3 regions of the Moritella sp. 5 genome follow, and region 3 is predicted to be linked to each of the others. Evidence: predicted binding sites of a transcription regulator. Region 3 holds the regulator's gene; each other region holds the start of a gene.
What was found. Region 3 encodes sigma-54, which starts transcription at its own class of promoters, with help from an activator protein. Its sites were predicted from a motif close to GTTGGCACGNNNNTNGNNT; they were not measured.

Region 1 (4,296 bases), 760 kb from region 3:
TGGAGAAAATCCTGCATGAAGTGGCGCCAGTGAAAATGGAAGTTAGTGAAGGAATACTTGAAACGGCAACAGAAATTGATACGAAAGAAATAGAGAAAGTGATTCTTGTTGTAGATGATTCAAGTGTTGCACGTAATCAGATTAAGAAGGCAGTCTCTGACCTTGGCTTTAAGATTGTATTAGCTAAAGATGGTCGAGACGGGTTAAATAAACTTCGTGAAATGGCTGCCAATGGCCCAATTACCGACCAAATCGCGTTGATGATCTCAGATATTGAGATGCCAGAAATGGATGGTTATACACTTACTGCAGAAGTGAGAAATGATCAGTCATTGAATGGTTTATATATTATTTTACATACGTCGTTAAGTGGTGTGTTTAATCAGGCGATGGTAACTAAAGTTGGCGCAAACGATTTTATCGCAAAATTTAATCCAGATGAACTTGCGGGTGCGGTTTTAAAAGCATTAAAAGCAGCAGACCCTAGCTAGGGAATAGTTGTATTGAATAAATGTATTTTCATATAGAAAGTTGAGTAAAAAATAGTGCAAACATTGTCAAATGAAGTTTATACCCGTTTTAGTGAATTTCTTGAAATTCAGTGCGGTATTGTATTAGGGCAAAATAAACAATATTTAGTTAAAAGTCGCTTATTGCCACTATTGGCAAAGCATAAAATGACCAGTTTAACTGAGCTAGTACAAAAATCGATGACTATGTTAGCGCGTGATTTACGTAATGATGTTATTGATGCGATGACCACTAATGAAACGTTGTGGTTTCGTGATGTTTACCCGTTTGAGTATTTACAGGCTCAGATCTTACCTGAATTTATTAATAAAGGTCAGCCAATTAAGATCTGGTCTGCCGCCTCTTCATCTGGACAAGAACCATTTTCGATTGCCATGTCAGCGATTGAAACACAAGAAAAGCTCAAACGTTTAGTTAAACCTAATGTGCAAATTATTGGTACGGATATATCACCGACAATGATTCAGCACTGTAAGGAGGGGGTATATGACCGCTTAGCGCTTGGTCGTGGTTTGTCTCCTGAACGTAAGCGTCAGTTTTTTACGACACTACCTGATGATAAAATGCAGGTGAATCGTGACGTGCAGCAGTTAACGACATTTCGTGAAATAAATTTATTGGAAAGCTATGCTTTGCTCGGTAAGTTCGATATTATTTTTTGTCGTAATGTACTGATTTACTTTTCCCCAAAGATTAAAAGTCAGATCCTTAATCAATTTGCAGGATCATTAAAGCCGGGTGGGTACCTATTCTTAGGCGCATCAGAATCCTTGACTGGGTTAACGGATAAGTTTGAAATGGTCCGTTGTAATCCAGGGATCGTATATAGATTAAAATAGCTTATTTTATGACGGTTACTGTTTGAACATGGATGTTCGTTTATTGGCTATAATTGATCGCCATAAACCGTCAAAAAATTGATTTAACAGTTTATCTTTAGATAGCCTCCTGTATTTCCTCTCATGCCTTTAAATTACAATGTTAATAAAAACCACCTTTAGATAAGATTAAGGTGCTGATTTTAAAGTTATTATTTATTTTTAATTTATAGAGTAAATAAAGCAGTTCTATAATTACCTATTTTGGCACATATGTTGCTTTCATCATTTGTATCATCGTAATTATCCTGCGATTGATTACGATATAAATGTGATAGGAGGCGTTCATGGCTATTAATTTTGATAATGCATTGGGTATACACCAATATTCTGTTGGCGTAAGAGAGCGTCGTGCAGAGGTATTAGCCAGTAATATTGCTAATGCAGACACGCCAGGGTTTAAAGCGAAAGACTTAAGCTTTAAGGATGCACTTGCTAGTGCGACCCAAGGCAGTAGTTTTAATTTATCAAAAACTAGTGAGCGTCATATATCAGGCGGCAGAGGTATGGCGTCTGATGTTCAATATAGAATTCCGAATCAACCCGATACTGGTGACGGTAATACAGTTGATGTACAAACTGAGCGTGCGAGTTTTATGCAAAATAGCATGGAATATCAGGCATCACTGTCATTTTTAAGCAGTAAAATTCAAACTATGCGCAAGGCAATTAAAGGACAATAATTATGAGCTTATTTCGAGTCTTTGACGTTGCCGGTTCGGCAATGAGTGCACAATCGGTTCGTTTAAATACAACCGCGAGTAATCTTGCTAACGCGAATAGTGTGAGTAGTAGCGCCGGTGAGACCTATAAAGCGCGTTATCCTATTTTCCAAGCTCAATTTGATCAAGCTAATGCTGCGCAAAATGAAGCAGTTGGCGTGAATGTTGCAGGGATTGTAGAAAGTGATGCGCCATTAGTTAATGAATTTAATCCAAATCATCCATTAGCTGACGAAAATGGCTATGTATATCGTCCGAATGTAAACGTAATGGAAGAGATGGCAAACATGATTAGTGCATCTCGTTCATACCAAACTAACGTGCAAATAGCTGATTCTGCTAAACAAATGTTGAATAAGACATTAACGTTAGGTCAAGGTTAATAGAGGGTATTTGGCTGTGACGACAATTAATAACAGTAATAATATAGCTGACTTCAGCAGTCAGTTTAAAGCAGAAAAAAAAGATGCGGCAGAGCAAGCGGCAGAAACTACCCGCAAAGAGCTAGGTCAAGAAGACTTTTTCTCGTTACTTACACAAGAATTAGCTTATCAAGATCCGTTCAAACCGGTAGAAAACTCAGACATGGTGGCGCAAATGGCGTCATTTACTACTGCTGATGGTATTTCTAATATGGATAGCAAGTTTGAGCAGCTAAATACGATCATGAGCTCAAACCAAGCGCTGCAGGCATCGAGTCTGGTCGGTACTAAAGTATTGGCCCCAGCATCGTCAGCATTTTTGTCTGAAGGTGAGGATGTATCTGGTCGTATTGAATTACCACAGAGCGCACCAAATTTGCGTTTACAAATTGCCAATCAAGTTGGTGAAGTTGTTAAAGTGCTCGATATGGGTGAACAAAAAAGTGGTGCTATTGCCTTTAATTGGGATGGTACAGACATGAACGGCAAGAAAGTGGCGGAAGGAAGTTACCGCTTAAAAGCATCTGCATCGATAGACGGCAATGCACAAGACCTTAAAATATCAAGTTTTCAGCATGTCGAAAGTGTGAATATTGGTAATACAGGTAACGGTATTATGCTGAACTTGAAAGGTATGGGTAGTCTTCCTCTGAGCGAAGCAACAGAAGTTGCAGCTAAAACTTACTAATTTATTGAATAAGGACATCTTATGTCATTTAACATCGCCTTGAGTGGGATTAACGCTGCTCAGAAAGACCTTAATACAACGGCAAATAATATTGCTAACGTTAACACCACGGGTTTTAAAGAGTCTCGCGCCGAGTTTGGTGATGTTTATGCAACATCGATTTTCTCAAATGCAAAAACCTCTGTTGGTAACGGTGTGGCAACGGCTCATGTTGCACAACAGTTCCAACAAGGTAGTTTGAACTTTACCGATAACTCACTTGATTTGGCGATTAACGGTAATGGTTTCTTCGTTATGTCTGATGGACTTGAGTCTATGGACCGTAATTATACGCGTGCAGGTGCCTTTAAGCTTGATGCAAATAGTTTTGTGACTAATTCAGCGGGTAATTATCTGCAAGTTTATGATGTTAATGACGATGGATCACCAAAAGCGGTGAGTATGGCGTCAACCAAACCGCTACAAATCCCCGATACAGCAGGTGTGCCAGAGTCAACGCGCAATGTTGATATGACGATGAATTTACCGGCTACATCACCAGGATTAGACCCATTGAAATTTGATCCCGCAGACAGTGGCACCTATACTTCTGCGACGTCTGTTTCTATTTATGATTCGTTAGGTGAGTCACATACCTTATCAACTTATTACGTAAAAGATGGCTCTGCGGGTGCACCAGCAAACTCTTGGTTAGAGTTTAACTATGTGGATGATCAACCTCTTAATATTGTTGGTGGTCAGGCTGTTGCATCGGCTCCGGGAACTCCAGTAAAACCGACCGCGATGCGAATGACATTTGATTCATCAGGACTATTGCAACAGCAACTCCCTGCGATCGCAGAGACCTTGCCACTAGGCGCTATTTTAACTAACGGTGCGGATACCACTCAGACGATTAAACTTAATATCAATAACCCGACTCAGTTTGCGTCTGCATTTGAAGTTTCTAAGCTTGAGCAAGATGGGGCTACTGTGGGTCGATTAACGGGGATTGATATTGGCCCGGATGGTATGGTTGCGGCGAGCTACAGTAATGGTCGTAATGACAAGTTGGG
Region 2 (4,296 bases), 980 kb from region 3:
GCTCGCTGGGTTGATGATGGTAAGTTTTTGACTTCTTCAGGTGTCTCTGCGGGTACTGATGCCGCACTTTTTTATATACAGCACCTCAAAGGTAAGTCTGAGGCTAAACGTATTGAACATTTGACTGAGTATCAGTGGAATGACGATGCGAATAATGACCCTTATGCCGTTATGATCTGAAATTATTTAATCTTGTCTGTTTTGTTTGAGCAGTAATCCACCTATGATGATTAATATCATATTTTTTTATCTACCTTTTCTTCTAAAGTGAAAATTTCCTTGTTCTCTATGGATGCGAGGATTAGTGTAATGATAATTATTTTCATTTGCTGGTCGGTTTTTTGGCTGGGCAGTACTATTGATATCAGGTGAAGTGAATTATGGATACAAATTTAAAGTTTAAAGTTAATCATTGGATTAAAAACGATCCCGATCCCCGTACTCGACAGGAATTACAGGCGCTTCTTGATATCAATAATGAAGCTGAGTTACAGCAACGATTTTCGGGTAGACTCGCATTTGGTACTGCTGGGCTGCGTGGTATTGTTGCCGCTGGTCCTATGAGAATGAATCGCTTAGTAGTGCAACAAACTTCTGCGGGTTTAGGTGCATACCTTAAACAACAGGTAAAAGATATTGAGATTCGAGGTGTTGTCATTGGATACGATGGCCGCCATGATTCAAAGCAGTTTGCCCACGATGCTGCAGGTGTACTCGCTGCAATGGGAATTAAAGTTTATTTGACCAGTAAGGTAGCGCCGACACCGTTAGTTGCATTTGGGGTAACTCACCTTAATGCCGCTGCGGGTATTGTCGTAACTGCTAGCCATAATCCGCCTCAGTATAATGGGTATAAGGTATATTGGGGGAACGGTACACAGATCATTCCGCCTCATGATTCAGGAATCGCAGCATGTATAGATAAGGCAGCAACAGAAAGTATTCGTTTACTGACACTTGAAGCCGCGTGTGCTGAAGGTCGACTCATTATGCTGGAGGATGATTACTATCAAAGCTACCGCCAAGGGATAAAGGATGCGGCTGTGCTGCAGAATCATACCCGGCCAGAGTTAGTGAGCCTATCCTATACCGCCATGCATGGTGTTGGCGCCGAAATGGCCGAAACAGTGCTTAACGATGCTGGTATATCTCAGGTTTATTCGGTGGCGTTGCAGCGAGAACCTGATGGCGATTTTCCGACAGTAAATTTTCCTAATCCTGAAGAGAAAGGAGCAATGGACCTCGTTATTGCCGAGGCGCAGAAGTATGATGCAACGCTGGCTTGTGCTAACGATCCTGATGCGGATAGGTTTGCTGTGGCAGTGCGTACAGAGACAGGCAAGTACCAGATGCTCACTGGCGATCAGGTCGGCGTATTATTGGGTCATTACCTCATGAATCATGCAAGTGAACATAATCGTTTAACTTGCACAACGATTGTTTCCTCTAGTTTATTATCGAAAGTAGCAGCGAGCTTAGGTGCGACTTGTTTGACAACTCTGACTGGTTTTAAGTGGTTAACGAATGTGGCTATGGCGGAGCAAAGTGATGATAACCAGTGTCTGTTTGCCTATGAAGAAGCCTTAGGCTATATGGTTGGCTCTATGGTATGGGATAAAGATGGTTTATCTGCACTCGTGGCATTTGCCCAGTTAACGGCAGAATTGGCTAGCCAAGGACAGACTGTTTGGGATCGGTTAGAAGAGATTTATCGTGAGCATGGGTTTCACTTAAACACTCAGGTGAGTATAGCCCTTCAACCGACGACGCCGAACATTGGGGATTGTCTGCGTAAAAATCTACCGACAGAGATTGCTAATAAGCAGGTTTTGAGTACGGATGATATTAGCAGCGGTCTACGAATCTTTAAAGATGGCTCTACAGAGTTAATTGATTTACCTGCTAGTGATGTGCTTATCTTCAAGTTAGCAGGTGGCTCGCGCGTTATTGTTAGGCCGTCAGGCACTGAACCTAAAATCAAATGTTATTATGAAGTGGTCGAAACCATGACCGCTGAAGATAGTTTAGATAGTGTTCAGGCTCGAGCTCAGGCCGAGATGGATGCCTTTATTTTGGTTCATCAGGCATCATTGCCTCAGTAAGTCGACTTTTATTATTATGATTTAGCGCACTAATTTGGTGCGCTTAGCTATTTCAAGCACTACTATCGTCCTTTAAAACCTTATTTCAAAGTACTAAAATTTACTGTAACCCTTATTTTCACGTATTTTAAATACATTTTCCTTGTGATCTACGCCTACTTCCCCCAAAACTATAGACTTGGCTGAATTTTTGCTTTATCTATATATAAATGAATATGCGTAAACAAGGATGAACATATGCAGAAGCTAAAACAAATACCCAAGTGGGTTAAAACGACATGTCCTTATTGCGGTACCGGTTGTGGTGTCGAAGCGCAAGTAAATCAAGATAATTCCGTTACTATTCGTGGTGATGAATCACACCCAACCAATTTAGGTAATCTTTGCTCTAAAGGATTAACGCTAGCCGATACCCTAGTCCCAGAAGGACGTCTTACCGAATGTTATATTCGTGGCCAAGCGCAGAGTATGGAAACCACATTAAGCTATGTTGCATCATCGTTTAACAAAGTGATTGCCGAGCACGGCCCTGATGCTGTAGCCTTTTATGTATCGGGTCAGTTACTTACCGAAGATTACTATATTGCCAACAAATTGATGAAAGGTTTCATCGGCAGCAGTAATATTGATTCTAATTCACGTCTGTGCATGTCTTCTGCTGTTGTCGCTCATAAACGAGCTTTTGGTGAAGATGCAGTACCTGCCTGTTATGCCGATATTGAAGAAGCTGAACATATTTGTTTAGTGGGCTCGAATCTCGCTTGGTGTCATCCCATTTTATTCCGCCGTATTAAACAGGCTAAAATGGCAAATCCGAATTTGAAAATAACTGTCATCGACCCGCGTCGCACGGACACCTGTGATATAGCGAGTTTGCATTTAGCCATTCGACCGGGTACGGATGTCGCACTTTACAATGGTTTGTTAGAATTTCTTGATCAAGAAAATGCATGTGACCTCAATTATATCGCTCAACATACCGAAGGTTTTGAAGAAGCACTCGCGTCTGCTTATCAATCAACACCAAGTTGGGCTGAACTGGCTGAATTCTGTAATCTTGAACTCGATACCATGATGGCTTTCTTCCGTCGCTTTACTGATATTGATAAAACCTTGACGCTATTTAGTCAAGGTGTGAATCAGTCGACCAGTGGTACGAACAAAGTAAATGCAATTATTAACTGTCACTTAGCGACAGGCCGCGTTGGTAAACCGGGCGCTAGTCCATTTTCTGTGACCGGTCAGCCTAATGCCATGGGGGGCCGTGAAGTGGGTGGCCTTGCCAGTATGCTAGCCGCGCACATGGATTTTACCCCTGAAAGTCATGCACTGGTGAGTGAATTCTGGCATACCGATAAATTGGCGACAAATACTGGTGCCAAAGCCATTGATATGTTTGACCAAGTGCACGAAGGCAAGATTAAAGCAATTTGGATTATGGGTACCAATCCTGTTGTAAGCTTACCAGATTCTGACAAAATTCAGCAGGCGTTATTAAATTGCCCGCTGGTGGTTGTCTCTGATTGTATTGCTAAATCAGATACCATCGCCTGTGCCGATGTATTGTTACCTGCGCAGGGGTGGGGTGAAAAAACCGGTACCGTGACTAACTCAGAGCGCTGTATATCGCGTCAACGTGGTTTCTTACCGAGTGTGGGTGAAGCAAAAGCCGATTGGTGGTTATTAGCAGAGGTAGCCAAACGCATGGGGTTTGGTAAAGCATTTAGTTTTGACAGCGAAGCAGACGTATTTTCTGAATATGCGCAGATGACCGGATTTAAACAAGACACTTTATCGCGAGGTTTAGATATCGCGGTATTAGCAGAACAAGATTATCAAGAGCACCAGCCTATGCAGTGGCCAATACATGGTGATAAGTCACAAGCACGATTATTTACTGATGGCCAGTTTTCAACACCGTCAGGTAAAGCTAATTTTATTTCGCTTTATTATAAATCAGCGGCAAGTGAAGTCTGTAAAGATTACCCCATGATCTTAAATACGGGTCGTAACCGTGACCAATGGCACAGCATGAGCCGAACAGGGTTAGCAACAAAACTTAACGGTCATATGCCTGAACCGTTATTGTCGATTAACCCACAAGATCTCACTGAACGTGGGATCGCGGATGGCAGCTTAGTCGCGGTCGAAAGTTTACAAGGTAAGTTACTGGTACGTACACATGCCACGGTGA
Region 3 (4,296 bases):
TCAATCTGTTGTGAAAAGCTCATGACATCAGGCTGTTGGCTCAGGTATTTAATGACGGGTTCATCAAGACCTGTGTAAGGTTTTAATTCTGGGATCCAATGGGGATTTGGTAGAAAACGGACATCAAATACATAATCGGCATCCATAGGTAGACCATGTTTAAAACCAAATGATTGAAATACTAAGACAAGTTGGTTGTTTTTTTTTCCTAAAATACGTTCTTTAATCTGTTCACTGAGTTCATGAATATTGAGTTCAGTAGTATCGATTTTTAAATCAGCAAGTAACGCTAAAGGGCTTAATCGTTTTTTTTCTATTTCAATCGCTTGTGATAGAGATAGCTCATCTTTTGTTAATGGATGAAGGCGTCTGGTTTCACTATAACGCTTGATAAGGACTGACTGGTTAGTATCAAGAAATAAACTAGTCAGATCGGTGCTCGTTCTTAACTCTGTAATTATGTCGTTTAATTCTTTTTTTTCTGTCGGTAAGTTACGGACATCAATACTCACTGCCACTTTTTCGGTTTGGTCATTTAAGGCTTTTAGCAGTTGTGGTAGTAATTTTACTGGTAGGTTATCTACGCAATAGTAGCCTAGATCTTCAAGCACGCGTAATGCAATTGATTTACCAGATCCTGACTGGCCGCTGACTATTATTAATTTCATCTTTTATCCTCACAGCGATATAAAATAATGGGTTCATTATCCCGCAATTGATTTGGATATGATATGTTTTAATTATGTCAGAAGCATTAATACCTAAAGGAAAAAGTGGTTTTCCTTTAGGTTATCTGTGGCGAGATTAAAATTAATGACGAATCAACTTCTCTTTATGCTTAATCACTTGGCGATCGAGCTTATCCAGTAAGCCATCAATTGCGGCATACATGTCATTGTGTTCATGCACGGCAAAGATCTCCCCCCCATTTAAATGTATTTTTGCTTCTGCAATTTGAAGTAATTTTTCGACATTTAAAATCACATGGATATTGTTTATATGATCAAAATGCCGTTCTAATTTGGAAAACTTGCTATCAACATAATCTTTCAGTGAGTCTGTAATGTTTACATGTCTACCGGTTAAATTAATTTGCATATATGTCTCCCCTATGAAGGTTGGATTAGCCTTATAATAGGCTTTTACGCTGATTAGACGGTGGTATACTTAGTGCCTCCCGATATTTTGCAATCGTACGTCTAGCCACTTTGATACCTTGATCAGCAAGTAAATCAGCAATCTTGCTGTCACTTAATGGTTTAATGACATTTTCTGCCGCGACCAATTTTTTTATTAATGCTCGAATAGCAGTTGATGAACATTCTCCGCCATTGTCAGTACTTACATGGCTTGAAAAGAAAAACTTAAGTTCAAAAATACCACGTGGTGTATGCATAAACTTCTGCGTTGTTACCCGTGAAATGGTTGACTCGTGCATTTCCACTTCTTCGGCAACATCATTTAAAACCATAGGTTTCATGGCTTCATCGCCATATTCAAAAAAATCAATTTGTCGTTGAACAATACTTTTCGTTACTTTTAGTAAGGTTTCATTACGGCTATCTAAGCTTTTAATAAACCATTTAGCTTCTTGTACATGCGTTCGAATAAACTGCCCATCGCTGCTATTACGATTGCTTGTCGACAAGTTTGAATATTCATTGTTCACTTTTAATCTTGGCACAATGTCAGGATTTAACTCGACTACCCACTGATTATTTTTTTTCTTTACTAAAACATCGGGAATTACATAAAGCCCTTCAGTCTGATCAATAACATTGCCAGGTCTGGGTTCTAGACTCTGAATTAATTGCATGATCTCTTTAAGCTGTGGTTCTTTTAATTTTGTCTTACGGCTTAATTGACGGTAGTCGCGATTGCCTAATAAATCCATGTGAGACTGAATTATTTGCTGACATTCTGTTAACCAAGGTGTGTTTTTAGGTAAATGCTGAAGTTGGATCAATAAACATTCTTGTAATGAACGCGCTGCAACGCCGATGGGATCGAAATGTTGAATACGCTTTAATACTGCTTCTATTTCGTCTAATTCAACTTGCTCTTCACTATTTTCGTTACTGCTGTCGCTAAGTTCTTGGTGACCGTTATTGACGCTAGACAGGATATCTTCACAAGTCTGATTAAGGTAACCATGATCATCAATGCCATCAATAATCGCAACTGCAATAGCACGATCGGTGTCAGAAAATGGGGTTAATTCCATTTGCCACATGAGATGCTCGTATAAGCCTTCGCTGGTCTCACCTTGATAGACTTGGTCTAAACCATCAATACTGCTGCCCGCACTGCTGTGAGTCTGTATTTGAGGGGTGTAGACATCATCCCAATTACTGTCATTAGGTAATTCATCTGGCATGGCTTCACTGGCTAGCGCATCACTAACTTCTATTTGGCTGGCATCGGTAACGGTGTCGTTATTATCTGAATTATGTCCATCACTACTTTCTGCATCGTTTGGTTGAGCTGTGTTGGGATCTTCTTGTTCCAGTAGCGGATTACTGTCTAATGCTTCTTGAATCTCTTGCTGTAACTCCAAGGTCGATAATTGTAATAATCGAATCGCTTGTTGTAACTGTGGCGTCATTGCCAGAGATTGACTCATACGAAGTTGTAATGATGGCTTCATCTAACGACTACTCTCTCTTCCTTAAATGCGGTAACGTATCAATATCAAACTATAGTCGGAATTGATCACCTAGGTATACTTCTTTTACTTTTTCGTTGGATAAAATCTCTTCAGAAGTACCAGATGCGATCAAGTGTCCATGGCTCACAATATAAGAGTGTTCACATACATCGAGTGTTTCACGTACGTTATGGTCGGTAATTAATACCCCTAAACCACGATCGCGCAGATGCTGAATAATTTTTTTAATATCACCTACCGAGATTGGATCAACGCCAGCAAAAGGTTCATCTAATAAAATAAACTTTGGATCTGCCGCGAGCGCGCGAGCAATCTCAACACGGCGGCGCTCACCACCCGATAAGCTCATACCTAAACTATCGCGAATATGGGTGATATGGAACTCTTCTAATAATTCTTCTAACTTTTCTTCACGTTCGAAACGGGTGAGTTCAGTTCGTAACTCTAAGATTGCCATGATATTTTTCGTTACCGATAAACGACGAAAAATAGACGCTTCTTGGGGTAAGTAACCAATACCTTGTTGTGCACGAATGTGCATTGGCTCATGTGTTAATTCTTGGTCATCAATGAAGATTTGTCCATGATCTCGTTTAACCAAGCCAACTACCATATAAAAGGTGGTGGTTTTACCTGCGCCATTAGGCCCGAGTAAACCAACAATTTGGCCTGACTCAACTTCGAGACTCACATCTGACACAACTTTTCGTTTGTTATAACTTTTTGCTAAGTGTGATACTTTTAAACGTGCCATATGAATTCATCTACTCTAATTAGTTTTGTTGTCTTCAGGAGTGAAAATAGTGATCACGCGATCGGATTCATGATTGCCGCTTTCGGCTATCATTTCTTGTTTGTCAATTTGGTAGATAATTTTTTCACTTTTAACTTCGCTATCAGCTTGGCGTAAATGTGCATTTTTTGACAAGGTTAAGCGTTTTTTGCCAAGCTCATAACGGATCTCTTCTGACTCGGTATTAATCTTTTTACCGTCATCAAGCTCTTGATAAAACGTGGCTGGACTACCTGTGGCAATCATGATTTCAGTGCCTTTTTCGCCAGTGCTTAAGACCGTGAGTTTATCGGCATGAATTAATATCGTGCCTTGGGTAACCACTACACTATCATAAAAGATTACTCGGTTCTCTTTAATGAAAACTTCTTGACGCTTGGAAGTTACGGTAACATCTTCTTGAAAATCAGACTCTAGCGCGAGTGCTGAATTACTCATGAATAATGTTAATAGTAAAACTTTATATTTTTTCATCATTAGTATAAATCGCTTCAACTTGCTTAAGGATAGTCATGTATTCTTGCTTTAAATCACCTTCAAGTCCGACACCTGTTTGATGAAATAAGTCCCCTGAAATGGTAATTAACTGATCGCTATGCACCAAATTTTCGGCAAGTTCTAATTGTAAATAACTGGTAGTAATGACATCAATATAATCACTTTTTTTCATATTTTTGATGACAACATCGTTTCGTAGTGTTGCTACATCGTCACTACTGAAGTTACCTTCTTTCGCTTTGATCTTCCATGTCGCTTGCGCATTTTCATCATAAATAATAATAACGGGGTTAGTAAACATTGTCATGCCTAACTCACCATAATGCTCCATGCTATC

Region 1: a site for sigma-54 is predicted at 1,613-1,631, ahead of flgB (flagellar basal body rod protein FlgB). Genes of this name have one in related genera too.
Region 2: a site for sigma-54 is predicted at 2,280-2,298, ahead of HWV01_RS05635 (nitrate reductase). Genes of this name have one in related genera too.

What each region holds. Positions count from the first base shown of each region.
Region 1 is NZ_CP056122.1:999,944-1,004,239, forward strand. Features, by position in the region: gene HWV01_RS04580 (chemotaxis protein CheV) at 1-491, shown strand, start outside; gene HWV01_RS04585 (protein-glutamate O-methyltransferase CheR) at 546-1,370, shown strand; gene flgB (flagellar basal body rod protein FlgB) at 1,697-2,092, shown strand; gene flgC (flagellar basal body rod protein FlgC) at 2,095-2,514, shown strand; gene HWV01_RS04600 (flagellar hook assembly protein FlgD) at 2,531-3,241, shown strand; gene flgE (flagellar hook protein FlgE) at 3,263-4,296, shown strand, end outside.
Region 2 is NZ_CP056122.1:1,217,966-1,222,261, forward strand. Features, by position in the region: gene HWV01_RS05625 (DJ-1/PfpI family protein) at 1-180, shown strand, start outside; gene HWV01_RS05630 (phospho-sugar mutase) at 381-2,102, shown strand; gene HWV01_RS05635 (nitrate reductase) at 2,340-4,296, shown strand, end outside.
Region 3 is NZ_CP056122.1:237,982-242,277, forward strand. Features, by position in the region: gene rapZ (RNase adapter RapZ) at 1-668, opposite strand, end outside; gene hpf (ribosome hibernation promoting factor) at 811-1,098, opposite strand; gene HWV01_RS01125 (RNA polymerase factor sigma-54) at 1,130-2,647, opposite strand; gene lptB (LPS export ABC transporter ATP-binding protein) at 2,697-3,422, opposite strand; gene lptA (lipopolysaccharide transport periplasmic protein LptA) at 3,438-3,899, opposite strand; gene lptC (LPS export ABC transporter periplasmic protein LptC) at 3,922-4,296, opposite strand, start outside.